3 regions of the Methylovirgula sp. 4M-Z18 genome follow, and region 3 is predicted to be linked to each of the others. Evidence: riboswitches for the same ligand, from Rfam matches in the RefSeq annotation. Region 3 holds a riboswitch; each other region holds the start of a gene.
The links. Region 3 has a riboswitch for cobalamin ahead of V9T28_RS05830 (DUF1636 family protein). Riboswitches for the same ligand answer to the same signal wherever they lie in the genome.
Positions count from the first base shown of each region.

Region 1: linked by a shared signal. The riboswitch ahead of V9T28_RS08730 (ABC transporter substrate-binding protein) and the one ahead of V9T28_RS05830 (DUF1636 family protein) in region 3 are both predicted to bind cobalamin.
Region 2: linked by a shared signal. The riboswitch ahead of V9T28_RS17110 (aromatic ring-hydroxylating oxygenase subunit alpha) and the one ahead of V9T28_RS05830 (DUF1636 family protein) in region 3 are both predicted to bind cobalamin.

Region 1 is NZ_CP149574.1:1,891,776-1,901,862, forward strand. Features, by position in the region: gene V9T28_RS08715 ((2Fe-2S)-binding protein) at 138-635, shown strand; gene V9T28_RS08720 (FAD binding domain-containing protein) at 632-1,690, shown strand; gene V9T28_RS08725 (xanthine dehydrogenase family protein molybdopterin-binding subunit) at 1,683-3,944, shown strand; cobalamin riboswitch at 4,145-4,389, shown strand; gene V9T28_RS08730 (ABC transporter substrate-binding protein) at 4,622-5,608, shown strand; gene V9T28_RS08735 (FecCD family ABC transporter permease) at 5,614-6,654, shown strand; gene V9T28_RS08740 (ABC transporter ATP-binding protein) at 6,651-7,415, shown strand; gene V9T28_RS08745 (class I SAM-dependent methyltransferase) at 7,418-8,197, shown strand; gene V9T28_RS08750 (Lrp/AsnC family transcriptional regulator) at 8,194-8,664, opposite strand; gene V9T28_RS08755 (transketolase) at 8,787-10,087, shown strand, end outside.
Region 2 is NZ_CP149574.1:3,695,823-3,705,909, reverse strand. Features, by position in the region: gene V9T28_RS17120 (DUF6311 domain-containing protein) at 1-1,928, opposite strand, end outside; gene metH (methionine synthase) at 2,080-5,862, shown strand; cobalamin riboswitch at 5,927-6,131, shown strand; gene V9T28_RS17110 (aromatic ring-hydroxylating oxygenase subunit alpha) at 6,247-7,494, shown strand; gene V9T28_RS17105 (hybrid-cluster NAD(P)-dependent oxidoreductase) at 7,507-8,604, shown strand; gene V9T28_RS17100 (ANTAR domain-containing response regulator) at 8,893-9,480, shown strand; gene V9T28_RS17095 (CmpA/NrtA family ABC transporter substrate-binding protein) at 9,492-10,087, shown strand, end outside.
Region 3 is NZ_CP149574.1:1,281,924-1,292,010, reverse strand. Features, by position in the region: gene cbiB (adenosylcobinamide-phosphate synthase CbiB) at 1-944, shown strand, start outside; gene V9T28_RS05840 (cobyric acid synthase) at 960-2,417, opposite strand; gene cobO (cob(I)yrinic acid a,c-diamide adenosyltransferase) at 2,417-3,037, opposite strand; cobalamin riboswitch at 3,112-3,301, shown strand; gene V9T28_RS05830 (DUF1636 family protein) at 3,401-3,814, shown strand; gene cobW (cobalamin biosynthesis protein CobW) at 3,855-4,883, shown strand; gene cobN (cobaltochelatase subunit CobN) at 4,903-8,274, shown strand; gene cobG (precorrin-3B synthase) at 8,271-9,572, shown strand; gene V9T28_RS05810 (precorrin-8X methylmutase) at 9,569-10,087, shown strand, end outside.

The DNA of each region.
Region 1 (10,087 bases), 610 kb from region 3:
CCCGGCCGGCGCGAACCGCCTGTCCGGTCTCGCGAAATCCAAAACGGGCTCATAATTCATAAGATTGTCGACCTTCGCCGATGGGCCGGGTCGGCGCATGCGAGCCCGGTCCACCATATCACTGATTGGAGCGTTATATGAATCTTTCCATCAGTCTCACCGTGAACGGCCAGCAGCGCGTGATTGAACTCGACGATCCGCGGACGACGCTGCTCGACCTGCTGCGCGAGCGTCTCGATCTCACGGGCACAAAAAAGGGCTGCGATCGCGGCCAATGCGGCGCTTGTACAATCCTTGCGGACGGAAAGCGGATCAATTCCTGCCTTGCGCTGGCGTTGAGTTATGACGGCGCCGATCTCGTCACGATCGAAGGTGTCGCGAACGGTGACACATTGCACCCGGTGCAAGCCGCCTTTATCGCCCACGATGGCTTCCAGTGCGGTTTCTGCACGCCCGGCCAAATCATGAGTGCGATCGGCCTGATTGCGGAGGGGCAGGCGGGCGACGATCCAGAGCGCATCCGTGAAGGATTGAGCGGCAATCTTTGCCGCTGCGGCGCCTACAACGGCATTGTCGAAGCCGTGCTCGAGGCGCAAGCCCATTCAACCGGCGCCAAGACGAGGGACGCAGCATGAAAAGCTTCGATTACGTGCGTGCCGCCAGCCTCGACCAGGCCGTGGCCGCTGCGGCCGAACCGGGTTCGGTCTACCTGGCCGCTGGAACCAATCTTCTCGATCTCATGAAGGCAGGGGCCGCGCGCCCGGACCGGCTCGTGGATATCACCCATTTGCCCGAACTCGATCGCATCGAGCATCTGTCCGATGGCAGCGTGCGAATCGGCGCCCTGGTGCGCAATTCCACGCTCGCTTACGATCGGGATTTCGCCGGCGCCTATCCGGCTGTTGCGGAGGCGTTGCTTTCGGGCGCGTCAGCGCAGTTGCGCAATGCCGCGACAGTTGGCGGCAATCTGATGCAGCGCACCCGTTGCGCCTATTTTTACGATCCGGCCAGCGCCTGCAACAAGCGCATGCCGGGTTCAGGCTGTGATGCGCGCGCCGGCGAAAACCGGCTGCATGCGGTCTTGGGGTGGAGCGAGGCATGCATTGCCACCCATCCTTCCGATTTCTGTGTACCATTGGTCGCGCTCGATGCGGTCGTGGAAGTCACTGGCCGGAGCGGCAAGCGCGAGATCGCCCTTGAGGCGTTTTACCGCCTGCCGGGCGAAGCGCCCGATCGCGAGAACGAACTCGAGCCGGGCGATCTCATCACGGCGGTCCGGCTTCCGGCCGAAGCGCGGTCTTTCGCCGCCCATGCGCGCTATCTGAAGCTGCGCGAGCGCACGTCTTATGCGTTTGCGATCGTCTCCGCTGCGGCGGCGCTACGTCTCGAAGATGGCGCGATCCGTCAGGCGCGCTTGGCGCTCGGCGGCGTCGCCGCAAAACCGTGGCGTACCCGTGCCGCCGAAGCGATCCTCATCGGCGCCAAACCGCGTGCGGAGATCTTCCAAAAGGCGGCGCATGCTGCGCTCGCGGAGGCGAAGCCCTCAGGCGACAACCGCTTCAAGATCGACCTCGCGCGGAAAATCCTTGTGCGCGCCCTTGCCGAGGCCGCAAGCGGAACGCCGTCGCGTGTTCCCGCGCTGCCCGGTTCGCCCTTCTCCTCCGTTCCAGGAGCGCTCCACGATGCCTGAGATCAGCCTTACCCGCAATCCGGCCTATGCCCGGCACGGCTCGAACATCGGTCAACCGAACACCCGTCACGAAGGCGCCATGAAAGTCACCGGCAAGGCCCGTTATGCGGCCGACAATCATCCCGCCGGAATGCTTTATGCCGTCATCGCGGTCAGCACCGTCGCGCGCGGCCGCGTGGCCTCTCTCGATGTTGCGGCGGCGAAAGCCCATGCCGGTGTCGTCGACGTCATGACGCCGACGCATAAGCCGGCGCTCGCCATGCACCCGCACGAGAAAAACAATCCGTTCATGTTTCGGGTCGATCTGCTCCAGGACGATCAGGTGCGCTATGCCAATCAGGCGATTGCGGTCGTGATCGCGCAAACCCTCGAAGCCGCGACAGAAGGGGCGGCGCTGCTCGCGCCGCGCTATGAGACGGAGCCGGCCCGGGCCGATCTCGACGCGAATGAAAGTTTTGTTCCCGCCGCGGTCGGCGTCGGCGCTCCTGCCGTGCACAATCATGGCGACGTCGAGGCCGGATTGGCGCAAGCCGTGCAGCGTATTGAGGCCACGTATGAAACGCCGGCGCAATATCACAATCCCATCGAGCCGCATGCCATCGTCGCGAACTGGGACGGCGACAAATTGTCGATCGACACGCCGAGCCAGGGGTTTGTTTTTGCGCAGATGCGGATCGCCGGCCTGTTCGGGATTTCGCCGGAAAATATCCATATCCGCAGTCCCTATCTCGGCGGCGGCTTTGGCTCGAAGGGCATGATCTCGGGCCCGCAGATCCTTGGCATGATGGCGGCGAAGCTGGTTGGCAAGCCGGTCAAACTCGTACTGCGGCGCGAGCAGATGTATGGGCCGGTCGGGCATCGCTCGCCCAGCCGCCAGACCGTCCGCATCGGCGTCGATGGCACGGGCGTGCTAACCGCGCTCAGCCATCACGCGAAGGTCGCATCCAGCACTTTCGACGATTTCTTCGAACCGGCGGCCGATGTGGCGCATACGCTTTACGCGAGTCCGGCGATCGCGACGTCGCACGAGGCGGTACGCTTGGACACCGGCACGCCGCTCTTCATGCGTGCGCCCGGCGAGGCGACGGGCTCGATCGCGCTCGAAAGCGCCATCGACGAAGCAGCTTATGCCTGCGGCATGGATCCGCTCGCCTTCCGTCTGAAGAATTACGCCGAGGTCGAGCCGATTTCCGGCAAGCCGTTTTCGTCGAAAGCCCTGCGCGAATGCTATGCGCAAGCCTCCGAGCGTTTCGGCTGGGCCAAGCGGCCGCTGGCGCCCGGCCAGATGCGCGACGAGGCGGGATTCCGCGTCGGCTGGGGCATGGGCACCGCCGTGTTTCCTGCGCTGATGTTCCAAGGCGAGGCACGCGCCGTTCTGCGGGACGACGGCACCGGCCTGATGGAGACCGGTGCTGAAGACATGGGGCAGGGGGCCTGGACGGCGTTCACGCAAATCAGCGCCGACGGGCTTGGCCTCGATCTCGATCGTGTCGAGCTCAGGGCGGGGACCTCGGATCTGCCGGATGCCGGCATTGCCGGCGGCTCGGCCCATACCGCGACCGCAGGCATGGCGATTCACAATGCCGGCGCGGCGGTGATCGCCAAGCTGGCTGCGCTCGCAACGGATGATAAGCGCTCGCCGCTGTTCGGTGCAGGCAATGCGGGTGTCGTGGCGCGCAGCGGGCGCCTGTTCCGCCGGGACGACGAGAGCCGCAGCGAGAGCTATGTCGATATTCTGACCCGCGCCGGCCTCAAGGAAATCGAGGCGCGCGGCAAAAGCGCGAGCGATCCTGCGGCCCAGGCGAATTATGCCATGCACGCCCACGGCGCGGTGTTCGCCGAAGTGAAGGTCGACCCCGATTTGGGTCAGATCCGGGTGACGCGGCTTGTCGGCGCGTTTGCGGCGGGCCGGGTGATCAATCCGCGCATGGTACAGAGCCAGTATTTGGGCGGGATGATCTGGGGCATGTCCTTCGCGCTGCACGAGCACGCGATCATCGACCGCCGCTCCGGCCGCATCCTGAATGCCGATCTCGCGGAATACCACGTGCCGGTCAATGCCGACGTGCCGGCCATGGAAGCGCTCATGATCGAGGAATATGATCCTTATGTGAACGCGCTCGGCATCAAGGGCGTGGGCGAAATCGGCATCACCGGTTCGGCCGGCGCCATTGCGAATGCCGTTTGGCATGCAACGGGCAAACGCGTCCGCCATTTTCCGATCAAGATCGACGACCTGATCGACGCCCTTTGAGGCCGCCGAACGGCGGACCAACTGGCTGCATGACTTGAAGTCGCGCCCCGCGGCGCCGTCATTTCGACGGCGCCGCGTTTCGTTTTGCGCTGACTCCTGACCATTTTACCGAGGCGGATCGGGATGACCGTAACGGACGTCGGCCTCATATCCGGCTTGAGATCGGCGTGTAAGCCTCTATTGACCGCCGATATGGCCACTGTTACACGGGATTTGACGGTTCCCTTCGGGGATCAAAAGGGAACACGGTGATGCCTCGCGCAGACTCCGTGGCTGCCCCCGCAACTGTCAGCGGATTGCCCGACATCCATGGTCGCATCTTGCGGCCTGGGCGCCTTCAAGCGGCGCCATGCCACTGCTAGCCGGCTTTAAACCGTCACGTGGGAAGGCAGATGAAAAGCTTTTGTCCGTGAGCCAGGAGACCTGCCGTCGCGATCCTTTTGCGCCGCAAACAGCGCACATTTTTGCCGGCGGGGATGCCGGGGCAGGAGATAATATGAAACAGGTTTTCTGCGCCGAGGGCGCAAATCGTTCTCCCAAGGCCGTTCTTCCCGTCAAGCGGATCGACTGATCGCGGGCGCATCCCATGCGCCCATCTGCCTGTCTACTCTTGTTCGGGGAACGAAATGTCCACAGCAACAACTCATAGCAAATCTTTTGCCGGCTGGGTCGTCGGCATGTGCCTCGCCGCCTCTTTCACACAAACGGCTTTTGCGCAGTCGACCAAATATCCGCTGACAATCACCAATTGCGGGCAATCCGTCACCTTCGACAAGGCGCCCAACAAGGTCGTCTCCATCGGCCAGGGCATGACTGAAGTGCTGTTCTCGCTCGGCCTTGCCGATAAAATCGTCGGCACTGCCGTATGGGTGGGACCGGTTCTGCCGCAATATGCCGACGCAAACGCCAAGATCACGCGCCTTGCCGACAACGACCCGAGTTTCGAGGCGGTGGTCGGACAGACTCCCGATCTGGTCGCCGCCGAGTTTGAATGGCACGTTGGGCCGCAAGGGGCGGTCGGCAAGCGCGAACAATTCAATGCGCTCGGCATCAATGCCTATGTGTCGCCCGCCGATTGCGTCGCGAAGGTGAACGGCAGCAATGGCGACGGCGTTCGCAAAGAGCTTTTCACGATGGATCTCGTCTATCAGGAGATCGGCGAGCTCGCGCAAATCTTCGACGTGCAGGATCGCGGCGACAAACTCATTGCCAGCTTAAAGCAGCGCGAAGCCGCTGCGGTCGCGTCGGTTGGCGACGTCCCGAAGAACCTGCCGGTTGTATTTTGGTTCTCCAGCAAGGAAGTACAGGGCGACGCCTATATCGCCGGCAAGAACAGCGCTCCCGCCTACATTCTGAAAACGGTTGGTGCCAAGAATGTGGTAACGACCGAAGACGAATGGCCGCTTGTCGGCTGGGAAACGATCGCGCAGGCGGATCCGGCCGTGATCGTCATCGCGACCATGAGCCGCCACCGCTACGCCGCTGACAATCCGGCGGTGAAGCTTGACTTTCTGAAGACAGATCCGGTGGTGAGCCAGTTGAGCGCGGTCAAGAACAGCCATATCGTTCTCATGGATGCGCAGGACATGAATCCGACCATTCGGACCATCGACGGTATTGAGATTCTCGCCAAGGCGCTCAAAGCCGCTGAGCCGCCAAAATGAGCGTCATGCCCATGCCGCGCGTGACGGCGAACAGCAGAATTGGCCTCACAGGGCTTGTCCTTGTCGCTCTTCTCCTGCTCGCCCTCGTGATCGGCTTGGCCATTTCCATCGGCGACATCACCATTCCCTTGGCGACGATCGCGCAATCGATCGCCAATCATGCCTTTGGCACGCATTTCACGTTGAACCGCATCCACGAGGGCGTGATTTGGGATTATCGGCTGAGCAGAGCACTGGTGGCGGCAAGCGCCGGGGCGGCGCTGGCTTTATCCGGCGTTGTATTGCAGGCGCTTCTGCGCAATCCGCTCGCCGAGCCCTACGTGCTCGGCGTGTCGGCTGGTGCCTCGACGGGCGCCGTCGCCATCATGATCCTCGGATTTGGGTCCGGTCTCCTGACTTTGCCCGCCGGCGCTTTTCTGGGTGCCGTGCTGGCGTTTTTCCTGGTGTCGTTGCTGGCGGCCGGTGCGGGCGGCGGAGCCGAGCGCATTATTCTCTCGGGCGTTGCCGGCTCGCAATTGTTCAACGCCTTGACCTCTTACATCGTCACGACGTCGGCCAATGCCGAACAGGCGCGCGGCGTGATGTTCTGGCTGCTTGGCAGCCTGAGCGGCGTGCGATGGCCCGACGTTTTTCTTGCCGCGCCGGTCGCTTGCGCAAGCTTCATCGTGGTGATGCTTTATGCCCGCACGTTGGACGCGTTTACCTTCGGCGCGGATGCCGCCGCGACGCTCGGCGTGCACGTGCAGCGCGTGCGGATCGTACTGCTCGGCCTTACGGCACTCATGACCGCGGCGATGGTCAGTATCGTCGGCTGTATCGGGTTCATCGGCCTCGTCATCCCGCACGCCGCGCGCTTTTTGGTCGGCCCAGGCCATATGCGGCTGCTGCCTGTGTCCGCTTTGGTTGGGGCGATCTTCATGGTCATTGCCGACATTCTTTCACGCATTCTCATTCCGCAACAAATCCTGCCGATCGGTGTCGTCACGGCGCTGTTCGGCGCGCCCGCTTTTGCCATCATTCTCTACCGGGTGCGGAGGGCGCCATGAGCATCGGCGTCGAGGACGTCTCCTGGGCGAGCGGCAAGACCTTGATCGTCGATGGCGTGACGTTGCACGCTCCGCCCGGCAAAATGCTAGGGCTGCTCGGGCCGAACGGATCGGGCAAATCGAGCCTGTTGCGTCTGATCTGCCGTTTGCGGCAGGTGAAGAGCGGAATTATTACCCTGGGCGACACGGATATTCGCGCCATCACGCGTCACGACCTCGCGCGGCGCTTGGCGTTCGTCGAACAACAGTCGGCGACGGATGCCGATGTGACGGTCCTGGAGGTCATCCGTTTGGGGCGCACGCCCCACCGCGGCCGGCTGGCGCCCTGGACGATGCGCGATGACACGTCGGTTCAGGAGGCGTTGAAATATACCGGTCTTGCCGACAAGGCGCATCAGCTTTGGCACACTTTGTCGGGCGGCGAGCGGCAGCGGGTCCAAATTGCCCGAGCCCTCGCGCAAACGCCGACCGAATTGCTCCTCGACGAGCCGACCAATCATCTCGACATCCGTCACCAGCTTGACCTTCTCCAATTGATCGCCGGCCTGCCGGTGACGAGCATCGTTGCCCTGCACGATCTCAACCTCGCTGCCATGTTTTGCGACAATCTCGCGGTTTTGCAGCACGGCAAAGTCGTGGCAGCGGGCACACCCGAAGCGGTGCTCACGCCGGAGCTCATCGCCGACGTGTTCGGCGTGAAGGTGCATGTGGAGCGCTCGAACCTGCACGGGCGCAGCCACGTTCAATATCTGTTGGACTGATCGTGACCGCAAACCATCATCTCAAAGAAGAGATCCGCGATTATTGGTCGAAACGTTCGGAGACCTTCGATCTCGCCTTCGGGCATCGTATTCCGCCCGGACCGGAATTCGACGCCTGGCAAAAGCCCATCCGCAATGTCCTCGGCCGCACGCCACGACGTTTTCTCGAGCTTGCTTGCGGGACGGGCGAAGTGACCCGCCTCATTCATGATCTTGGTCACCACGTGACGGCGCTCGATTTTTCGGAGCACATGCTCGCGGTCGCACGGCGCAAGCATACCGGCAAGGCGCGCTTGCGATTTTTGCTGGCCGATGCGGAAAGGCCGATGGAGCCGCTCGGAAGCTATGACGCCATTGTCTGCCGCCACCTCGTTTGGACGTTGACGGAGCCCGAAAAGGCGTTTGCCGAATGGCACGCTTTGCTCAAACCGGGCGGCAAGCTTCTGGTGTTCGATGGCGATTGGGCGACGCCGACGCGTCGCGGCGGGCTTGCGGCGCGGCTTATTGCGCTGCTCGATCGGTGGTACGGGCCAGACACCCATTACGATAGCGCGCTCGGCAGCCGGCACGCGCAAATCATGGCGAACCTGCCCTTTGGCAGCGGGCTGACGCAAGAACGGTTGATGCCGTTGTTGCGTCAGGCGGGTTTCACGAATTTCACAATTCTTTCGCACGCGCCGATCGCCGCCGCGCAGCGGCGGAATGCCAATTTGCGCGACAGGCTGCGGACTCTTGTTTATCGCCGCTTTATCCTGTGCGCCCAAAAGGCGGCGAACGTTTAGCCGATCGGCAGGACTTCCGAGCGTTTGACCTGGCCGAGGGCGAAGCTCGTTTCGATGGAGGCGACGCCATTGAGGCGTGTGAGCTTTTGTTTGAGAAACTGCTCGTAGGATTCAAGGTCGGCGGCGACAATGCGCATCAGATAGTCGCGCTCGCCGGTCATGAGATAGCAGTCGACAACCTCCGGCCATTTCGCCACCGCCTGCGCGAAGCGGTCGAGATCTTCCTCGCGCTGGCGTTCGAGCTTGATCGAGGCGAAGGCGCTGATCGGTAGCCCCACTTTCTTCTGGTCCACGATCGCGCTGTAGCCCTTGATGATGCCCCCCTCTTCGAGCAGGCGTATCCGGCGGGCGCAGGGCGATGCCGACAACCCGACCTGATCGGCAAGTTCGTTGACGGTGATCTTGCCGTTGGCCTGCAGAGCCCGAAGGATCCTGATGTCGATGGCATCCAGTTCGACTTTTGGCATAAAGCACCCTTTGGTCGGACAAAATTGAAGAAAATCACCAATAATTGCATAAGGAAAATCTAAAAATAGTCAAAAATGGGACCGGCCTTCGTCTAAGACTATTTCCCATAAGGGAGTTGGAAATGGCCGATGAGCGTTTGAAGAATCTGTCCGCATTGGAGCGCAAGGTTCTGTGGCTGGCGACCTGGATGATCCACAATGCCAATCACCTGCGGGAGCACGCTGACGGGTTAAAGGTCGGTGGTCACCAGGCGTCCTCGGCTTCGCTGTCGACCTTGATGACGGCGCTTTATTTTGCCGTTCTCCGCCCCGAGGACCGCGTTGCGGTCAAGCCGCATGCGAGCCCGAACTTCCATGCGATCCAATATTTGCTCGGCAATCAGACGCTGGACAAATTGAAGAATTTCCGCGGCTACAAGGGCGCGCAATCCTATCCCTCGCGCACGAAAGACACGGACGACGTGGACTTTTCCACAGGCTCGGTGGGCCTGGGCGTGGCGCAGACGCTCTTTTCCTCGCTTGTCCAGGATTACGTGCACGCCAAGGGCTGGGGCGAGGCGCGGCCCCAGGGCCGCATGGTGGCGCTCATCGGCGATGCCGAAATGGATGAAGGCAATATTTTCGAGGCGCTTCTCGAGGGATGGAAGCACGGGGTGCAACACACCTGGTGGGTCGTCGATTACAATCGTCAAAGTCTCGATGCTGTCGTGCGCGAAGGCCTGTGGTCGCGGTTCGAGGCGATCTTCCGGAATTTCGGTTGGGACGTGGTCATCCTCAAATACGGCTCGCTGCAAAAGGCCGCCTTCGCCGAACCCGGCGGCGACAAGCTGCGCGCCTGGATCGATGCCTGCCCAAATCAGCTCTACTCGGCCTTAACGTTTCAGGGCGGAGCGGCATGGCGCAAAAGGTTGACGGACGATCTGGGCGATCAGGGGCCGGTGTCCCAGTTGCTGGAGCGGCGCAGCGACCGCGAGCTTGCGGAGCTGATGGCGAATTTGGGCGGCCATGATCTGCCGTCCATTCTGGAGGCCTTCGAGGAAGCGCGCGGACATACGCGGCCGACCTGCTTCATCGCCTACACGATCAAGGGCTTCGGCTTGCCTCTGGCAGGCCATAAGGACAATCATGCCGGCCTGATGACACCGACCCAGGTCGAGTCGCTGCGCCGCGCGATGAATATCAGCGCGGGGCAGGAGTGGGAGGCCTTTTCCGGCCTTTCGGAGCAAGAGGCAACGCTGCGCGACTTCCTGGCCAAAGTGCCCTTCGCGCAGTCGGGGCGTCGGCGCTACACGTCGCCCAGCATTTCCGTTCCCGAGAGTCTTGCCTTCGGCTCCCAGCCGCAGATGTCGACGCAACAGGGCTTCGGTCTGCTGATGCATGAAATCGCCAAGGCGGACACGGCTTTTGCCCAACGCGTGGTGAC
Region 2 (10,087 bases), 2.4 Mb from region 3:
GCTTCGTGGCTGCTTGTCCAGCGTCCCCAAGCTTCATCCGCATCCCAGCCGAAGCCGAACAATTGGTCGCTCAAGGGAGTGGATTGGCCGATGGAAACCCACGTGCCGATCGGAAGTTCAATCAAGCCAGCCGACAGATCTTGCCCAAAACCTTGCGCGTCGCCTGCCTTGACGCACAGAATGACGCCATCGAGCACGCGGCACGCGTGTTCGTTGTGCGGTATTGCGTAAGCATGCGCTGCTCTCTGGAAGACATAGGCGGTGTCGTTTGCAAGCCCGCTTTGCTGCAGATCTGCCGGCATCGTTTGGCAAAAATAGTCGATCTGAGACGGGCTGGTGCGTCCCGCATAAAAGCTGTTGAGGCTCATGCGGTGTTCGCCGGCGAGCTTGCCGAAGATCCAATAGCCGAATTCGCCGCCCGGTGTTTCGTGAGCCCATTCGCACTGCCAAGCGGGCATCACCACAAGATGCCGATATCGGTGCGCAATGTCCTGCCATACCGGGCCGTTCGTGAAGACATCCATCTGGGTGCCCGAGAAGACGCCGATGGGAGTGCTCGACCACGTGTGGCGGACTTCCTTCCGCAGGCCGCGCAGGTCGACAATTTGAACCGCGAATGCACAAACGCATGCCAGCGCGACGTACCGGCCAAAAACGATAAAAGCCGCGCTCACGATTCCGGCGAGGGCGAGATAAAAGGCGGGCCAAAAGAGACGTCCAGATGCGCGGAAGGCACTGAGCACCTGCACAATTGGCGGCGGCGCGTGCAAATCGTAAATCACATGGGAACCAACCGTTGCCTTGAGCGTAAGAGCGAGCAACGTGCAGGCCACAAAAACCAGCCAGCCGGGCCACGCATCTCGCTGAAAGAGATGAGCCAAGACCATTCGTGGCTGGCGGATGAGGACGGCAAAGCCCAAGAGCAGAACGCCCAATCCAAAATAATTATAGCCTTCAACTTGAAACCTGCTGACGTATGACTGCTGTCGCAAGAGGAGCGCAGGAAAGAACATCGGGTCGATAGGCGCCAAGAGATTCATGGAAACAAGGCCATAGCCAATGCCGGCGTAGGCACCGGGATCATTCGGGCGCAAGAAGCCGAAGAGGAGCCAAGACAAAAGCATGGCGGTTACGGCGCAGATCATGCCAGTCAACGCAACGAACAGGCGCGGCCCGAGCAACCTCTGCGTATCCTCCGACGCGGTGAGGGTCGATCTGAGATAGCCCGCGCCGATGAGCGATAACGACAGGACCGCAATATAAGGGTTGATCCCCCCTGCGACGGCGGCGATCGCGACGCTTGCCGAAATGTGGCGCCACGACAGGCGGGCTGAGCATGTGAGATAGAACTCCAGTGCGGCAAGGACGAACCAGTGGCTTGCAAGCGCAAAGTCCTGTGCCGCGCGCAACAAGAGGACGGGTGCTGCCAGGAACAGCAACCCGCCTGCCGTTCCGGCCACCCAATCTCCGCCGCACAGCCGGCGGCAAATCCGGCTGCCAAAATAAAATGACAGCGTCGCGCACAGCGTCCACCACAGCGTGAGATATTGAAAGGGCTCCGGCAGCCAATGCCGGAACGGCCACAACAATGTCGCGACAAGGGGAATTGAATCGAGATAGGCGATCGGCTCACCCTTCGGATAGCCGAGCGCCGACGACCAGCCCAGAGGCCAAGTCAGGCGAGGTTCATGGCGAAAGAACAGCCAACCCATGTAGCTTTGGGCGGGGTCCTCCGGCAGGATCGAAATGTTGGTGGGATCGAGCGGACGCAGGCCGTAAACATAAACGCTATATGAGACGCCGACCGCGAGGAAAAATATCGCGCCGCCCACGAGCCAGAAGTATCGGACCACGGCTTTCTTCCGGCGGCCGGCCGGCGGTTCGCCTGCGGCCATGAAACCGGCCTGCCCATCATCCCATCGAACCATTCGGAGCGCCCCAACATCGATCTCAGTCGCCTAACCTAGTTACCGGACAAAGGCCATGTCCAGGCGCGGTTATTTAATTTGCATGTTGACATAAAGATATCTTTATGTATCGTATATCTCCATATCGCATTTGAAGTGTTGAGCGTCGAATATGTCCGCGATCGATGAACTCTTCGGGCCGGTCGCCGCCGAGCGGGACGGATCCGAGATTTTGGCCGCTCTCCACGCTGCCGCGCGGGAACGTATCCTCATCCTCGACGGTGCGATGGGCACCCAGATCCAAGGCCTCGGTTTCGGGGAAGATCATTTCCGTGGCAGCCGCTTCATCGGCTGCGCTTGCCACCAGCAAGGCAATAACGACCTCCTCATCCTCTCGCAGCCGGCCGCCGTCGAGGAAATCCATTATCGCTACGCCATGGCCGGCGCGGATATTATCGAGACAAATACATTCTCCTCGACGCGCATCGCCCAGGCCGATTACGCCATGGGCGACGTGGTCTACGACTTGAACCGGGATGGCGCGCGGCTCGCGCGGAGGGCTGTGCGGCGTGCCGAGCAGCAGGACGGGAAGCGCCGCTTCGTCGCCGGCGCGCTCGGTCCGACCAACCGCACCGCGTCGATCTCCCCGGATGTCAACAATCCTGGCTACCGCGCCGTGACCTTCGATGATTTGCGCCTCGCCTATCGCGAGCAATTGCGCGGGCTGATCGACGGCGGCTGCGATATCGTCCTCATCGAGACGATTTTCGATACGCTCAACGCCAAGGCGGCCATCTTTGCCAGCGAGGAGATTTTCGCCGAAAAGGGCATTCATTTGCCGGTGATGATCTCAGGCACGATCACCGATCTTTCCGGCCGGACGCTATCGGGCCAAACGCCGACCGCGTTCTGGCATTCGGTGCGGCACGCGAAACCCTTCACCGTCGGTTTCAACTGCGCGCTCGGCGCTGCCGCCATGCGCCCGCATCTGGCGGAGCTCGCCGGCGTTGCCGATAGCCTCATCTGCGCCTATCCGAATGCCGGCTTGCCGAATGCTTTCGGCCAGTACGATGAGACTCCGGAGTTCATGGCCGCTCAGGTCGAGGAGTTCGCGCGCGAAGGGCTGGTGAATGTCGTCGGCGGCTGCTGCGGTTCGACGCCGGAGCACGTTGCGGCTATTCGCGAGGCTGTTACGAAATACGAGCCGCGCGTGGCGCCCGAACGCTCGCCGCTCATGCGATTGTCCGGTCTCGAACCGTTCACGCTCACCAAGGACATTCCCTTCGTCAATGTGGGCGAACGCACGAATGTCACCGGCTCGGCGAAGTTCCGTAAATTGATCACCGCCGGCGATTTTGCCGCTGCGCTGGACGTCGCGCGCGACCAAGTCGCAAACGGCGCGCAGATCATCGACGTCAACATGGACGAGGGGTTGATCGATTCCAAAAAAGCGATCGAGGAATATCTCAATCTCATCGCCTCGGAGCCCGACATCGCCCGTGTTCCCGTGATGATCGACAGCTCCAAATGGGAGGTGATCGAGGCGGGGTTGAAATGCGTCCAGGGCAAGCCGATCGTCAATTCGATCTCGATGAAGGAGGGCGAAGACTCGTTCCTGCATCACGCGCGGCTTTGCCGGATGTATGGCGCGGCGGTGGTCGTCATGGCGTTCGACGAACTTGGCCAGGCGGATACGAAAGCCCGCAAGGTCGAGATCTGCACGCGCGCCTATAAGCTCCTGACCGAGCGGGTCGGCTTTGCGCCCGAAGACATCATTTTCGATCCCAACGTATTTGCCATCGCGACGGGCATCGAGGAGCACGACACCTATGGTGTCGATTTCATCGAGGCGACTGGGGATATCATCGCCACGCTGCCGCATGTGCATATTTCGGGCGGGGTTTCCAACCTGTCCTTTTCGTTCCGGGGCAACGAGCCGGTGCGTGAAGCGATGCATGCGGTGTTCCTCTATCATGCGATCCAGCGCGGCATGGATATGGGCATCGTCAATGCCGGCCAGCTCGCGGTCTACGAATCGATCGATCCCGATCTGCGGGAGGCCTGCGAAGACGTGGTGCTGAACCGCGCGCCCAAGGGCGGCGGGACGGCCACCGAGCGGATGCTGGAGATTGCCGAGCGCTACAGGGGGCAGGGCGCCAAAGAGGCACGCGAGAAGGACACCGCTTGGCGCGAGTGGCCGGTCGACAAGCGGCTGGAACATGCTTTGGTCAACGGCAACACGGAATTCATCGATCGGGACACGGAAGAGGCGCGGCAAAAGGCGAAGCGGCCGCTCGACGTCATCGAAGGCCCCTTGATGGCGGGTATGAATGTGGTTGGCGACCTGTTCGGCTCCGGCAAAATGTTCCTGCCGCAAGTGGTGAAGTCCGCACGGGTCATGAAACAGGCGGTGGCCGTGCTGCTGCCCTATATGGAAGCCGAAAAAGCGGCCAATGGCGGTGGCGAACGCGAGAGCGCCGGCAAAATCGTAATGGCCACCGTGAAGGGAGACGTCCACGACATCGGCAAGAATATCGTCGGCGTTGTTCTGGCCTGCAACAATTATGAGATCATCGACCTTGGCGTGATGGTGCCGGCGACGAAGATCCTGGAGACGGCGCGGGCCGTGAAGGCCGACATTATCGGTCTCTCGGGGCTGATCACGCCCTCGCTCGATGAAATGGTGCATGTCGCTTCGGAAATGGAGCGCGAGGGATTCGATATTCCGCTTCTCATCGGGGGAGCGACCACGAGCCGCGTGCACACGGCAGTGAAAATCCATCCGCGCTACCACCGGGGGCAAGCCTTCTATGTCACCGATGCGAGCCGGGCCGTCGGGGTCGTATCAAGCCTGCTCTCGGCCGAGGCCAAGCCCGGCTATGTCGAGACGATCCGGGCCGAGTACCGTAAAGTGACCGAAGCGCACGAGCGCGCCGAGCGGGAGAAGCAGCGCCTGCCGCTCGCCAAAGCCCGCGCCAATGGGCTCAAGATCGACTGGGCGAATTATACGCCGCCGAAACCGTCTTTCCTCGGCACAAAGGTATTCGAGACGTGGGACCTCGCCGAGCTGGCCCGCTATATCGATTGGACGCCGTTCTTCCAGACATGGGAACTCAAGGGCCGCTATCCGGCGATCTTGGCGGACGAGAGGCAAGGACCGGCCGCGCGGCAATTGTTCGACGATGCGCAGGCGATGCTCAAGAAAATCATCGAGGAGAAGTGGTTCGCGCCAAGGGCCGTCATCGGCTTCTGGCCGGCCAATGCCGTAGGGGACGATATCAAACTCTTCACCGATGCAAGCCGGGCAAAGGAGCTGGCCACTTTCTTCACGCTGCGGCAGCAACTCTCCAAACGTGACGGCAAGCCGAATGTCGCGCTTGCGGATTTCGTGGCGCCGCGGGAGAGCGGCAAGCTCGATTATGTCGGCGGCTTCGTGGTGACAGCCGGCATCGAGGAAGTCGCCATTGCCGAGCGCTTCGAGCGGGCTAACGACGACTACTCGTCCATCCTGGTCAAGGCGCTGGCGGACCGTTTCGCCGAGGCTTTTGCCGAGTGCCTGCATGAGCGGGTGCGCAAGGCGTTCTGGGGTTATGCGCCGAGCGAATCGTTCACGCCCGACGACCTTATCGGCGAGCCTTACGAGGGCGTTCGCCCGGCGCCCGGCTATCCGGCGCAACCCGATCACACCGAGAAGGTCACGCTCTTCCGCCTGCTCGACGCGCAAACCAAGGCGGGCGTCACTTTGACCGAGAGCATGGCCATGTGGCCCGGCTCGTCCGTCTCGGGTCTCTATCTTTCGCATCCGGACAGCTATTATTTTGGCGTCGCGAAGGTCGAGCGCGATCAGGTCGAAGACTATGCCGCGCGCAAGGATATGGACATCCGCGAGGTGGAGCGCTGGCTCGGCCCGATCCTCAACTACGTGCCTGCTCCCGCCGCCAAGGCGGCCGAATAGGGGCCTGTCGCATTTATACACAGCCGATGTCGCATTCCGGCTCATCCGCACTTCGGGAAGGTGCATTATTCGACCAGTTCGAGGTGCCCTTCGGAAATTGTCCGCAGGGATAATTGGGAAGCCGGTGTGACGCCGGCGCTGCCCCCGCAACGGTAACAGAGCCTTTGTCTCGATAAGAAACCACTGGGAGAACAAGCCTGGGAAGGTGTTGAGACAGTTCAAAAGGACGGCTCCGAAGCCCGGAAACCAGCCTTGGGTATGAAACTTGACTGATCGCGGTGGGCGGTCAGGAGGCAGGGCGTTTTGGGCTGGGGCTTGAGGCTCCGCCGGCGTTAAAACTTCCTCCATCACCACCAGTTCAGTCCTTGAGCAAAAGGACAGAACATGGATACGCGTAACGACATGCTGAAACTCCTTCGCAATCGCCGCGAAGGCTTTAGCCTCCCCCAGGCTTTCTATACCGATCCCGCCTTCTTCCAGCTCGACCTCGATCTGATCTGGTATCGCGACTGGCTGTTTGTCGGGCACGATTGCGAAGTTGCGAAGCCGGGCAGTTTCTTCACGGTGCAAGTCGGCGCCTATCCGATCGTCGTGCTGCGCGACCGTGAGGGCAAGCTTCGCGCGTTCCACAATTCCTGCCGCCATCGCGGCAGCCGGGTTTGCAACGCCCAGAAAGGCACGTCGGCGCGACTCGTCTGCCCCTATCATCAATGGACCTATGACCTCGACGGCAAGTTGCTGTTTGCCCGGCAAATGGCGGAAGGCTTCGACAAAGCCGAATTCGGATTGAAGCCGGTCGCCTGCGAAAGCGTCGCGGGCTACATCTTCATTTGCCTAGCGAAGGAGCCGGCAGAATTTGCGCCGGTCCGTCAGATGATGGAGCCTTATTTTGCGCCGCATCGGCTCGGCGAAGCCAAGGTCGCCTTCGAAAGCACGATCATCGAAAAGGGCAATTGGAAGCTCGTGTGGGAAAACAACCGCGAATGCTACCATTGCGTGGGCAACCATCCTGAACTGTGCAAGACGTTTCCCGAAGCGCCAACCGTTACCGGCGTGCAAGGCGCGGAAGATGATCCTGAGATCGTCGCCCATTGGAACAAATGCGAGGCGGCCGGGCTGCCGTCGCGTTTCCAGATCGACCAGTCCGGTCAATTTCGCGCGACGCGCGTGCCGCTTCTGCGGGATGCCGCGAGTTACACGATGAACGGCAAGCCCGCGGTACAGCGCGGTTTGTCGCACGCGGTCACGGAAGGGCGGATCGGTTCACTGCTGCTCTACCATTATCCGACGACCTGGAACCATATTCTTGGCGATCACGCCGTCACCTTCCGCGTCCTCCCGATCAGCGCGACCGAAACCGCGGTGACGACCAAATGGCTGGTGCATAAGGATGCGGTCGAGGGCGTCGACTATGACCTCGCCAATCTCACCCATGTCTGGACCGAGACGAACGATCAGGACCGCCGAATCGTCGAGGAAAATGCCTTTGGCATTGCGTCGCCCGCTTACGAGCCTGGACCTTACTCACAGATGCATGAAGGCGGCGTGCTGCAGTTCGTCGACTGGTATACGCGGTTTATCGAACCGCGCCTGAGCGAAGGCGGCAAACCCGCGCTGCGCAGCGTTGCCTAGAGGATATGAGTCATGAATGCGCTCACCGAATTTCGTCTGAACCGGCATCTCGACGAGATGGTGCCGTGGAACGACCGGCAGCAGCTCCTGGAGATCATCGATATTGTCGACGAGGCGCCGGAGGTGAAAACCTTCACCTTCCGCGCCGACGGGCAAACGTGGTTTCGCTATAAGCCCGGCCAATTCGTTACGCTCGAATTGCCGCTGCCGGACGGACCGCTGATGCGGACCTATACATTGTCCTCCTCGCCGTCGCGGCCGTTTTCGATCGCCGTTACGGTGAAGGCGCAAGGAGGCAGCGTCGGCACGCGCTGGATGTTCAACCACCTCACCGTCGGCGCGCGCATCCGCGCCTTCGGTCCGGCGGGCGATTTTTCCCTGCACAGCCATCCGGCGGCGAAATATTTCTTCATCTCGGCGGGGTCCGGCATCACGCCCATGATGTCGATGCTGCGCTGGCTGAACGATTGTGCTCCGGCGACCGATGTCGCCTGCCTCAATTGCGCGCGCCGGCCGGAGGATCTCATCTTTCGTGAGGAACTCGAGCTTCTGGGCCAGCGGATGCCAAGATTGGCGCTTACTTTGATGGTCAAGGGACGATCGATGCGCGAAAACTGGTTCGGCCATGTCGGCCGCCTTGATGCCGCGCGCCTGCCTCTGCTGGCGCCGGATTTTCGTGACCGGGAGATATTCTGCTGCGGTCCGGACGCGTTCATGCGGTCGGTGCGTGAGATGCTGGGGGCGGCCGGTTTCGACATGGCGCGCTATCACGAGGAAAGTTTCGCGATGCCGGTTGCTCCGGTACGCGAAACGGCGCCTGCTGCGGCTCCTGCGGTTCCATCTGCGGATGCGATGCAGATTCGCTTCGCCCTGTCCGATGTCGAAGGTTTCGGCGCGCCCGACGAGAGCCTGCTTACCATCGCCCGCGCGGCAGGCGTGCGGATTCCCGCTGCCTGCGAATCCGGCTTGTGCGGTACGTGCAAGGTGAAGAAAGTATCGGGCGACGTCGAGATGAATCACAATGGCGGCATTCTCGACGAGGAGATCGAAGAAGGATTTATCCTTGCCTGCTGCTCGCAGCCGAGGAGCGCCGTCGAGATCGAGGCGTGATGCACCGGGTGTTGCCCAAAACGCGCGCTCTGCGCCGTTGCGGCGTCTGATGGGGCTGAGAGACGTGACCGCCGGTCAGAAATGATCGGCGCATCATTTGAATCAAATTGCGAACATATATATAGCTGATATTATTGTATAAATTTGTATTTGCCAAAATCCGGGATCGCGGATGAGGTTGCGGAGACGACTCCTTAACTCTACGCTGGCTCCATCTCGCCGCTGCGAGTCTCCACGCCATGTCGGACTGTCCCTGGTTTTGCCGCAGAGATTCATCACGCCTAGCCCATGTCTCCATCGGATCTCCATATTCTGCTCATTGACGACAATCCGGTCCGGGCCGCGATGATCCGCGAGGGCTTGCTGGACGCTGGCCATGCGCGTGTGACCGTGATCGTCGAAATGCGGCATTTGCTGCGGCAGGTTGTCGACGTCGAGCCCGATGTGATTTTGATCGATCTTGAAAACCCCAATCGCGATGTCTTGGAAGAAATGTTTCACGTCTCGCGCAACGTGCGGCGGCCGGTGGCCATGTTTGTCGATCAATCCGACAAGGCCTCGATGGAAGCGGCGATCGACGCGGGCGTCTCGGCCTATGTGGTCGATGGCCTGCGCAAGGAGCGGCTGAAACCGATTCTCGACATGGCGATCAGCCGTTTCAATGCGTTCCATCGGTTGAGGGAGGAACTCGACCGCACCAAGCAGGCCCTCGAAGACCGGAAAGTCATCGACAAGGCCAAAGGCATTTTGATGAAGAGCCGGCATATTTCCGAGGAGGAAGCCTACACGTTGCTGCGCAAGACGGCGATGAACGAGAGCCGCCGGGTCGCCGATGTGGCGCGCGGCCTGTTGATCGCAGCAAAACTCTTGGGGTGAGGAGCTTGATTTTGGCACATTCGGGCAAGGCAAGACATCTGACCCTCGGCTTCATGCCGCTGACCGACAGCGCGACCTTGATTGCCGCCAAGGAAAAGGGCTTCGCGGCGGACGAGGGCCTCGATCTGACTTTGATGCGCGAGACCTCGTGGGCCAATATTCGCGACCGCGTGATGTTGGGGCATTTCGATGCCGCGCATATGCTCGGTCCGATGCCGGTCGCCTCGACGCTCGGCGTCGGCCACGTGGACGTGCCGATGATCGCGCCCTTTTCCCTCAGCCTGGGGGGCAATGCGATTACGCTGTCGCTGCAGGTTTTTGCGGCGATGGAGCGGGAAGGCGCGACCCTTCGGTCCGAGCCCGCCGAAATGGGGAAGGCGCTGGTGCAAGTGATCACTCGCCGGCGGGCGGATGGGCTTGCGCCGTTGACGCTCGCCGTCGTCTATCCCTATTCAGGGCACAATTACGAGCTGCGATACTGGCTGTCGGCCTCGGGCATTCACCCCGATAATGACGTCCGCCTTATCGTGCTGCCGCCTTCCTTCATGGGCGATGCCATGGCGAAGGGACAGATCGACGGCTTTTGCGCCGGCGAGCCGTGGAATTC
Region 3 (10,087 bases):
TGCTCGCGCTCGTCATCGAGGCGGCTTTCGGCTACCCGGCCCAGCTTTACCGCATCATCGGCCATCCCGTCACCTGGATCGGGAAGCTGATCGATCGGCTCGATCGCAGCTTGAACAAATCCGACGAAAGCTTTGCCGTGCGGCGTGCCAAGGGGGTGCTGGCACTGATCATCTTGCTCGCTGTGTCGGGCACCGCCGCAACATTGCTGCAAGCCATGACGCCCGGTGGCTGGCTGGGGCTTCTTCCTCTTGCCTGCCTCGTTTCTAGCCTCATCGCCCAGCGCAGCCTCGACCAGCACGTGGTTGCTGTCGCCAAAGGACTGGAGCTCGGCCTCACAGAGGGACGAATCGCCGTGGCCATGATCGTCGGCCGCAATCCGGCCTATCTCGATTCGTCCGGCGTCGCGCGCGCGGCGATCGAAAGTCTCGCGGAGAATTTTTCGGACGGCATCGTGGCGCCCCTCTTCTGGACGGCGGCCGGCGGACTGCCCGGCGGCGTCATGTATAAGGCTGCCAATACTGCTGATTCGATGATCGGCCACAAAAATGAGCGCTTCGCCGCTTTTGGCTGGGCCGCAGCGCGTTTCGACGATCTCATCAATCTGCCGGCCTCGCGGCTTGCCGCCCTGTGGCTGATCCTCGCCAGTCTCGTCACGCCCGGCGCCTCGGCGCAACGTGCGGCCGCTACGGTGTTGCGCGATGCGCGCCATCACCGCTCACCCAATGCCGGCTGGCCGGAAGCGGCCATGGCCGGCGCGCTCGATCTCAAACTGGCCGGCCCTCGCATCTACGGCGAAGAGCGGGTCGAGGATGTCTATATGGGCGATGGGCGGCGCGAAGCGACGCTGGACGACATCAAAAAGGCGATCAGACTGTACCGCGCCGCATGTGTGATTCAGGCCGGCGTTCTCGCGCTGATTTTGGCCGCGCTGGTCGCCATCTAGCGCTTTGGGGCGGAGCTATCGCGCGGTTTCAAGCAGGGCGTCGAGATCAACATGCGCTTCCAAATGCGCGGCCAGCGCGTCGAGGGTCGCTTCGACGCTCTGCTCATAGGCGAGATCTGAGCCCTGACCGCCCAGGGATTGCAGCCAGGCCCGCCGCAAGCCGTCATCCGCGAACAATCCGTGCACATAACAGCCCTTCACGCGGCCATCGGGCGAAACCGCGCCATCCGGCCGGCCGTCGGCAAAGGTCAGCATCGGCCGCCGCAAGCCTGCGCCGATGGTCTCGCCGATATGCATCTCATAACCATGGAAGGCCGCGCCCTCGGAGGTGACGCCGGATACTTCGACCAATGTTTTTTTCGGCGTCAAAACGGTCGCCACATCAAGAAGGCCGAGCCCGTCGCATCCCCCTGCCGGCCCTTCGATCCCGTCTGGATCGTCGATCTTGGCGCCCAGCATTTGATAGCCGCCACAAAGACCAAGAACGCGGCCGCCGCGCCGCACATGGGCGATGAGGTCGATGTCCCAGCCGGCGGCCCGGAAATCCTGCAGATCGGCAATCGTCGCCTTTGACCCTGGCAGGATCACCACATCCGCCTCGGCCGGAAGGGGTTCGCCCATCCGCAGCAGCATGAGGCGCACATCCGGCTCCTGTTTGAGCGGGTCGAGATCGTCGAAATTGGAAATGCGCGGCAGTACAGGCACAGCAATGGTGATGCGCCCGTCCCGAAGCTTCACACGATGGGTCAAGGCAACCCCATCCTCCGGCGGCAGGCGATGGGCATCGGCAAAGAACGGCACCAAGCCGAAGCTGGGCCAGCCGGAATGCTCGACGATCAGCCGCATCCCTGCCTCGAACAAAGCCGGATCGCCGCGAAATTTGTTGATGATGAAACCCGCCACCATCCCCGCATCTTCCGGCGCGAGCACCGCCTTGGTGCCGACGACCTGCGCGATCACGCCGCCGCGATCGATGTCTCCCACCAGCAGCACCGGCACATCGGCGGCCCGGGCGAAGCCCATATTGGCAATGTCATTGGCGCGCAGATTGATTTCGGACGCGCTCCCCGCGCCCTCGACGATCACGAGGTCGGCCTCATTGCGCAGATGGGCGAAGCTCTGCAGCACGGCGCCGAGCAATTTCGGCTTCCAAGCCTGATACTCGCTTGCCTTGGCATTGCCGAGCACCTTGCCCTGCATCACGACCTGCGAGCCGATCATGCTTTGCGGCTTCAGCAGTACCGGGTTCATGTGCACGGAGGCCGGCACTTTGCACGCCCGCGCCTGCAAGGCCTGCGCGCGGCCGATTTCGCCGCCGTCCGCCGTCACCGCCGCGTTGTTCGACATGTTCTGCGGCTTGAACGGCCGCACCTTCAGCCCACGGTTGACAAAGGCCCGACACAGGCCGGCGACCAGAATGGACTTACCGACATCCGAGCCGGTGCCCTGCAGCATGAGCGCCTTGGCTAGCATTAGAATTCGATGCCTTGCTGCGCCTTCACCCCGGCGGCAAAATGGTGCTTCACCAGCGTCATCTCGGTCACGAGATCGGCGACGGCGATCAGTTCCGGCTTGGCATTGCGGCCGGTGACGATCACATGCAGGTCGGGCCGCCGCGCGGCAAGCGCCGCCACGACCTCGGCGAGCGGCAGATAATCGTAGCGCAAGGCGATGTTGAGTTCGTCGAGCACGACGAGGCGAATCTCCGGCCGCGCCATCAATTCCAGCGATTTTTGCCAGGCGGCGGCGGCCGCGGCAACATCGCGCTCGCGATCCTGGGTTTCCCAGGTGAAGCCCTCGCCCATCGTGTGCCATTCGACGAGATCGCTGAATCGCTGCAAGGCCGCCCGCTCGCCCGTGTGCCAGGCGCCCTTGATGAATTGCACGACACCAACCGGCCAACCGTAGCCCAACGCCCGCAGGATGAGTCCGAAGGCCGCCGTCGACTTGCCCTTGCCGGGGCCGGTATTGACGATCAGGAGCCCCTTTTCTGTAATGGTTTTCGAAGCAACTTCAGCGTCTTGCACATCCTTGCGCTTGATCATCTTCGCCTTGTGGCGGGCGGCTTCGTCATTGGGATCAAGCTCGGTCATCTGTCTCTCGCATGGGCGGGCCGATATATTGGATGCGACATTAAGTCGGCGTTTGACAAGTGCGCGTTTCGGTGGCCATAGTCAATCCGGACGGTCATTCCAAACAGGAATGTCAAGGGAACATGGTGAGGGAAACCGAAGCCATGGCCGCCCCCGCGACTGTAAACGGCGAGCCTGCACCAAAACCACTGAGAGCGATCTTGGGAAGGGGTGCGCTGGCTTTGACCCGTGAGCCAGGAAACCTGCCGTCTTAAAACCAACCCCGTGCGGCTGCCGGAGGGGCAGCCAGGAGTATTATATGACGTTTGACGTCACCTTTTCATCTCGCGCCGCATCCGGCATTGCGCAGCTATGGAGCGCGCCATGTCCCTGACCGCGGAGATCTCCCCATCCGTGGCAACGATCGCGCCGACGTCCGGCGCGACATTGTATTTCTGCGTGACTTGCAAGGGCACCTTCAACGCTGACGAGCGGCCGGGTGCCGCGCTGTACGAAGCCGTCCTGGCCAAATGGCCAGAACAGGCGCGCGATGCGGTCGAGATCAAGACCGTGGAATGCCTCTCGGTCTGCAAACGGCCCGCAACGCTGGCCCTCGCGGCCCCCGGCAAATGGACCTATGTCATTGGCGATCTCGACCCCGCCGTGCACGCCGACGACATTGTCGACGGCGCCCTGAAGTTCGCCGCGAGCCCGGACGGCGTCATCCCCTGGCGGGAGCGGCCGCAATGTTTCCGCAAGGGCGTCATCTCCCGCGTGCCGCCGCTCGCCCCCGTCTAATTCCGTCTTTCTTCTCTTCGAACCCTTCAAGGATTCCTGCATGCTCGGCAAAGTCCCCGTCACCATCGTCACCGGCTTTCTCGGCGCCGGTAAAACCACGCTCATCCGCAACGTGCTAGAAAATGCCGGCGGCCAGCGCCTGGCGCTCATCATCAACGAATTCGGCGATGTTGGTGTCGACGGCGAAATCCTGAAATCCTGCGGCATCGAGTCGTGCCCCGAGGAAAATATCGTCGAGCTCGCCAACGGGTGCCTGTGCTGCACGGTTGCCGACGATTTCGTGCCGGCGATCGAAACGCTGCTCGCCCGCGAGCCGCGGCCCGAGCATATCATCGTGGAAACGTCCGGCCTCGCGCTGCCGAAACCCTTGGTGAAAGCCTTCGACTGGCCGACGGTGCGCTCGCGCCTGACCGTCGATGGCGTGATCGCCGTGGTCGACGGCGCCGCCGTCGCGGAGGGCCGTTTCGCCGACGATCCGGAAAAGCTCAAGCAGCAGCGCGCCGAGGATGCCTCGATCGACCACGACAATCCGCTCGAGGAAGTCTATGAAGACCAGCTCCTCTGCGCCGATCTCATCGTTCTCAACAAGACCGATCTCATTGCGCCCGAAATGCTGGCTCAGGTAACGAAGGACATCACCGCCGTGGTGCCGCGCGCGGTCAAGATCGTGCCGTCCGCCGACGGCAGAATCGCCAAAAACGTGCTGCTCGGCATCAATGCGGCAGCGGAAGACGACCTTGCGGCGCGCCCCTCGCACCACGATCACGAGGAAGAGCACGACCACGACGATTTCGAATCCTTCATCGTCCCGGTCGATGCCGTGCGGGACCCCGATCATTTCGTCAAAAAGCTCAGCCAATTGGCGCAAGACCACGACGTCCTGCGGATCAAGGGCTATGTCGAAGTTCTCGGCAAGCCGATGCGCCTGCTCGTGCAGGGAGTCGGCACGCGCTTCACCAAGCAATATGACCGCGCCTGGGCGGACACCGACAATCGGCAGAGCCGGCTGGTAATTATCGGCGAAAAGGGCCTCAATGAAGATGCCATTCGCGCGCAATTGGCGGCATAGCATCGCGTTAGGATAAGACATGCATCTCCTGCGCACAGAATCCTATTCGCTCGACGACAATGTCGAAGCGATCGATCTTGCGCAGAGCCCGGCTGACATCGTCTTTCTGTCCTTCACCAACAGCGACCTCTCGGCGCTCGCGGCCGCTTACAACACGATGCAAGGCGCGCGGCCAAGCCTGCGTCTTGCCAATCTCGCACAACTCAAACACCCTTATTCCATCGATCTTTATGTCGAGAGAACCTGCGCCGGCGCCCGCTTTGTGCTGGTGCGCCTGCTCGGCGGGCTCGAATATTGGCGCTACGGCGCCGAGCAACTCGCTCGGGCAGCGCGCGAGTATGGCTTTCATCTTGCCGTCATTCCAGGCGACATGAATTTTGACGAGCGGCTCGCCGACGTGTCGAGCCTCGACCCCCGCGCGTTGCGCGAGGTCTGGTCCTATTTCCTGCAGGGTGGCGCGCAAAACATGGCGCAGCTCCTCACCTGGATCCACCGGAATTTGGGCGCGGACTTTGCTGCCCTCCCCGCCATCGAAGTTCCTGCCTTCGGCCGCTTCGAGCAGGCTTGTCACGGAGGCGATGCGACTGCGGCGCAGGCACTTCTCGTCTTCTACCGATCCGTCTTGATGGCGAGCGACGTAGCCCCCATTCTGGCCCTCAGCGACGCCCTGCACGCGCGCGGCATGAAGGTCGAATGCGTCTTCGTGACGAGCCTCAAGGATCAGCGGGTGAGTACCGAGCTTGCCGCCTTGATCGCGAAAATTAAGCCCGACGTCATTTTAAACACGACGGCCTTTTCCGCCCGCGTCGATGATGGTCCGAGCATCCTCGACGGCGCGGACGCGCCGGTATTGCAAGTGATTCTGGCCGGCAGCAACGAGACCCAATGGCAGTTGAGCCGTCGTGGCCTGAGCGCGAGCGATCTCGCCATGAATGTCGTGCTGCCGGAAGTTGATGGCCGCCTCATCTCGCGCGCGATTTCGTTCAAGGCGGAGACGCAAAGCCATCCCGACCTGCAGTTCACCGATATCGCACATCGGCCCATTGCGTCGCGCATCACATTCGTCGCCGATCAGGCATTGCGATGGGCGCGGCTGCGCCGCACGCAACCTTGCGATCGTGCCATCGCCTGCGTGCTCTCCGATTATCCGGCAAAGGGCGGCCGCGCGGGTTATGCGGTTGGTCTAGACACGCCTGCAAGCGTCACCGCGATCGCCGACCTGTTGCGCGAGGCTGATTACGACATCGGCGCCCTGCCCGCCACGAAAGACATCATGCCCGCGCTGATGGGTAACGATGCCCACGCCGGGCCTTCTTTCGCAGCCTACAGAACGTGGTTTGACGCCCTGCCAGAGAGCTTCCGATCAAGCGTTCTGACCCGTTGGGGGGCGCCGGAGGAAGATCCGGCCTGCCGCGACGGCGCATTCCGTTTTCCCCTGCTGCGCAGCGGGAAATTGCATATTGCCGTCCAACCCGACCGCGGCACGCAGCAGCAACGCAAGGGCGAGTATCACGACGCCGATCTTCCGCCGCGCCATGCCTATATCGCCTTCTATCTCTGGCTGCGGTTCGACCTTTGCATCGATGCGATGATTCACTGCGGGACCCACGGCACATTGGAATGGCTGCCCGGCAAGGCCGCGGCATTGTCCGAAGATTGCGCGCCGGAAATCCTGCTCGGCGCGACGCCAGTGATCTATCCGTTCATCGTCAACAATCCTGGCGAAGCGGCGCAGGCCAAACGGCGCCTGTCCGCCGTGATTGTCGGGCATCTCACGCCGCCGCTCACCGATGCAGAATCCCATGGCGCGGCGAGCGAACTGGAATCTTTACTCGACGAATATGCCAATGCCGAATTGCTCGACAAACGCCGCGCGCGACACCTTGGCGAAGCCATTCTGATCCGTGCGCGCGAGACCGGGCTTGCGCAGGAAAGCGGCCTTGCGGAAGATGAGGACTCCATCGACGCGCTGGCCAAGCTCGATGCCTGGCTGTGCGATCTCAAGGATATGCGCATCCGCGACGGCCTCCATATTTTCGGCCAGCCGCCGCAAAGCCGCGCGGGCGAGGACATCATCGCATCGTTCGGTGCAAGCGGCACGCGCGACAAGAACCAACTCGCCACGCTGCTCGCTGATTCCGCGCGCAACGAGCGCCACAATCTTCTCGCCGCCTTGAACGGACGCTTCGTACCACCCGGCCCCGGCGGCGCGCCCTCGCGCGGCCGTCTCGATGTGTTGCCCACGGGGCGCAATCTCTACTCGGTCGATCCGCGCAACATCCCGACCCGCGCCGCCTGGGAAATCGGCCAGCGGACCGCCGCCGAAATCATGCAGCGCTACGCGCAGGATCACGGCGATTGGCCGCAACGCATCGTCATGGACCTCTGGGGCAGCGCGACGATGCGCACGGGCGGCGACGAGATCGCTCAGGTGCTTGCCCTGCTCGGCGCCCGCCCCGTGTGGGATCACGCCACCGCGCGCGTGCTTGGTTTTGAAATTCTGCCCCCGGCCAAATTGGAGCGGCCACGCGTCGATGTGACCTTGCGCATCTCCGGCCTGTTTCGCGATGTGTTCGCAACCCAAATCGCCTTACTCGATCAGGCGATCCATGCTGTGGCCGGTCTTGACGAAGAGCCAAGCTTTAACCCGCTCGCAGCTCAAGCGAAACGAGACGGCCAGACGCAAGTGCTGCGCATCTTCGGCGCGGCGCCCGGCACCTATGGCACGGATGTGTCGCGCATCGCCTTGGGCGGCGATTGGGCTGCGCGCGATGAATTGGGACGCGCCTACCTCGAATCGACGTCGCACGCCTTTGGCGGGGCGGAGGCTACAGCGCAGACTGCTGCCGGCGCGTTCCGCTCACGCGTTGGCGAGGCGGACGCCTTCGTGCACGTGCAGGATACGGCCGAGCAAGACCTGCTCGATTCGGATGTCTTTGCCGCGCATGAAGGCGGGTTCGCCGCGGCCGCCCAGAGCCTCGGCGCCCAGCCGGAATTGTACCATGCCGACACGTCGTCCGAAGGCCGCGCAAAAGTCCGCCTGCTCCGTGAGGAAATCGCCCGCGTCGTGCGTGCGCGTGCAACCAATCCGAAATGGATCGCCGGGCAGATGCGGCATGGCTATCGCGGCGCGAGCGAAATGGCCGAGGCCGTCGATAATCTGTTCGCCTATGCCGCCCTCACCGATGCGGTGCAGAGCCGTCATTTCGATCTCGTGTTCGACGCCTATTGCGACGACGACAATGTTAGGGCGTTTTTGTGCGATGCCAATCCGGCCGCGGCCAAGGCCATCGCCCAGCGGCTCGACGAGGCGCAAAGGCGCGGCTTCTGGCTCTCGCGCCGCAACTCGGTCGCGCCGCGACTCGCAGAAATGCAGGGAGGGCGGGCATGAGCGCGGTGAAAGGCTGGTGTCCCGGTGCCCACCGGCCGATGCTGACCGGCGACGGGCTGCTGGTGCGTATTCGTCCGCACGGTGGCGTCCTGACAGATGCGGCCATGCTTGGGATCGCCGATTGCGCTGCGCAATTTGGCAGCGGCCTCATCGAGGTGACGTCCCGCGCCAACGTGCAGATTCGCGGCGTCACCGAAGCGACTTACACGCCCCTCATCGCCGCGCTAGGCACGCTGGGCTTGCTTGATCCGGATGCCGGCTCCGAGAACCGGCGCAATGTCTTGGCGAGCCCCCTCGCCGGCTGCGACCCGCGCGCACGGCTCGACATCCGGCCAGCGGTTACCGCGCTTGAGGCGGCTTTGACCGCCGATACGTCCCTCGCCGCCCTGCCCGCCAAATTCGGCTTCGTGATCGAAGACGGCGGCAGTTTCGACCTGTCGGATGTGGATGCCGATGTGCGATTCACGGCGCTGCAGGCCGAGGAGGCCATCTATTTCGCTGTATCGATTCCCGACGGCACCGACGGCGATTGGATCATTCACATGTGCGCGCCGGAGACCGCGCCATCGCTTGCCCTGAAAATAGCGAGAACCTTCACCGATTTATCCCAAGGGCGGCAAGCGACGAGGCGCATGCGCGATTTGATCGGGCATATCGGCCTGGCTCATTTCGTTGACGCACTCGATCTCGAAAACGGTCCCTTGCCGCCGTTTCAAAGCCGTACTGCTCGGCATTCCGGCGCGGATTGCCTCGGCTTCCACGCCGATGCCCGCTTCACCGGCGTCGCCATGCCCTTCGGTCGCTGGACGGCCGGCTCTTTTCGTGGCCTTGCGGAAGCCGCGCGGCGGTTTGGCTGCGGCGAGCTTCGCCTTACGCCTTGGCGCGCGATCCTCATCCCCGGCGTCGCGGCGGAGGCGTCCGCCAAACTCCACGAGACGCTGACGGCACTTGGCGGCATTCTCGACCCGGCCGACCCACGCCTTGCCGTGATCGCCTGCCCGGGCGCCCCCTATTGCCTCAGCGCCACCACCGCGACCCAGACCGACGCGTTGGCCCTGGCAGCGGCGGCCCGGCGCCTCACCCCCACCGGCATTGCGCTGCATGTCTCAGGATGCGCCAAGGGCTGCGCGCGTCGGGCGGCGGCGCCCGCGACCCTCATCGGCAACGATGGCCGTTACGATTTGGTTTTCGACGGAAACGCGCAAGACAGCCCCCATTTGCACAAATTATCCCTTGACGATGCCGCCCGCCTCCTGTGTGAACGGGCCGAACAGATGAACGAGTCCGCTGCTTTATGAGTGTTTCTTACGACTACATCCACGACGGCCAGGAGATCTACCGCCGCTCTTTCGCGACCATCCGCGCCGAAGCCGATCTCGCGCGCTTCACGCCTGAGGAGGAGGTCGTCGCGGTCCGCATCATTCACGCCTGCGGCATGGTGGAAGTGGCCTCCGATATTGCATTTTCGCCGGGCGCCGTGATCGCGGCGCGGCAAGCACTGCAAACCGGCGCACCGATTTTCTGCGATGCGCAGATGGTGGCGAATGGTGTAACACGCAAGCGCCTGCCCGCCAACAACGATGTGATCTGCACGCTCAATCACGCCGACGTGCCGGCGATGGCCGCGCGCATCGGCAATACGCGTACCGCCGCCGCAGTCGATCTGTGGCGGGAACGTCTTGCCGGCTCGGTCGTCGCGATCGGCAATGCGCCGACCGCCCTGTTCCGCCTGCTTGAAATTCTGGACGAGGGCGCCGCGCCGCCGGCGCTCATCATCGGCATGCCGGTGGGTTTTATCGGCGCTGCGGAATCG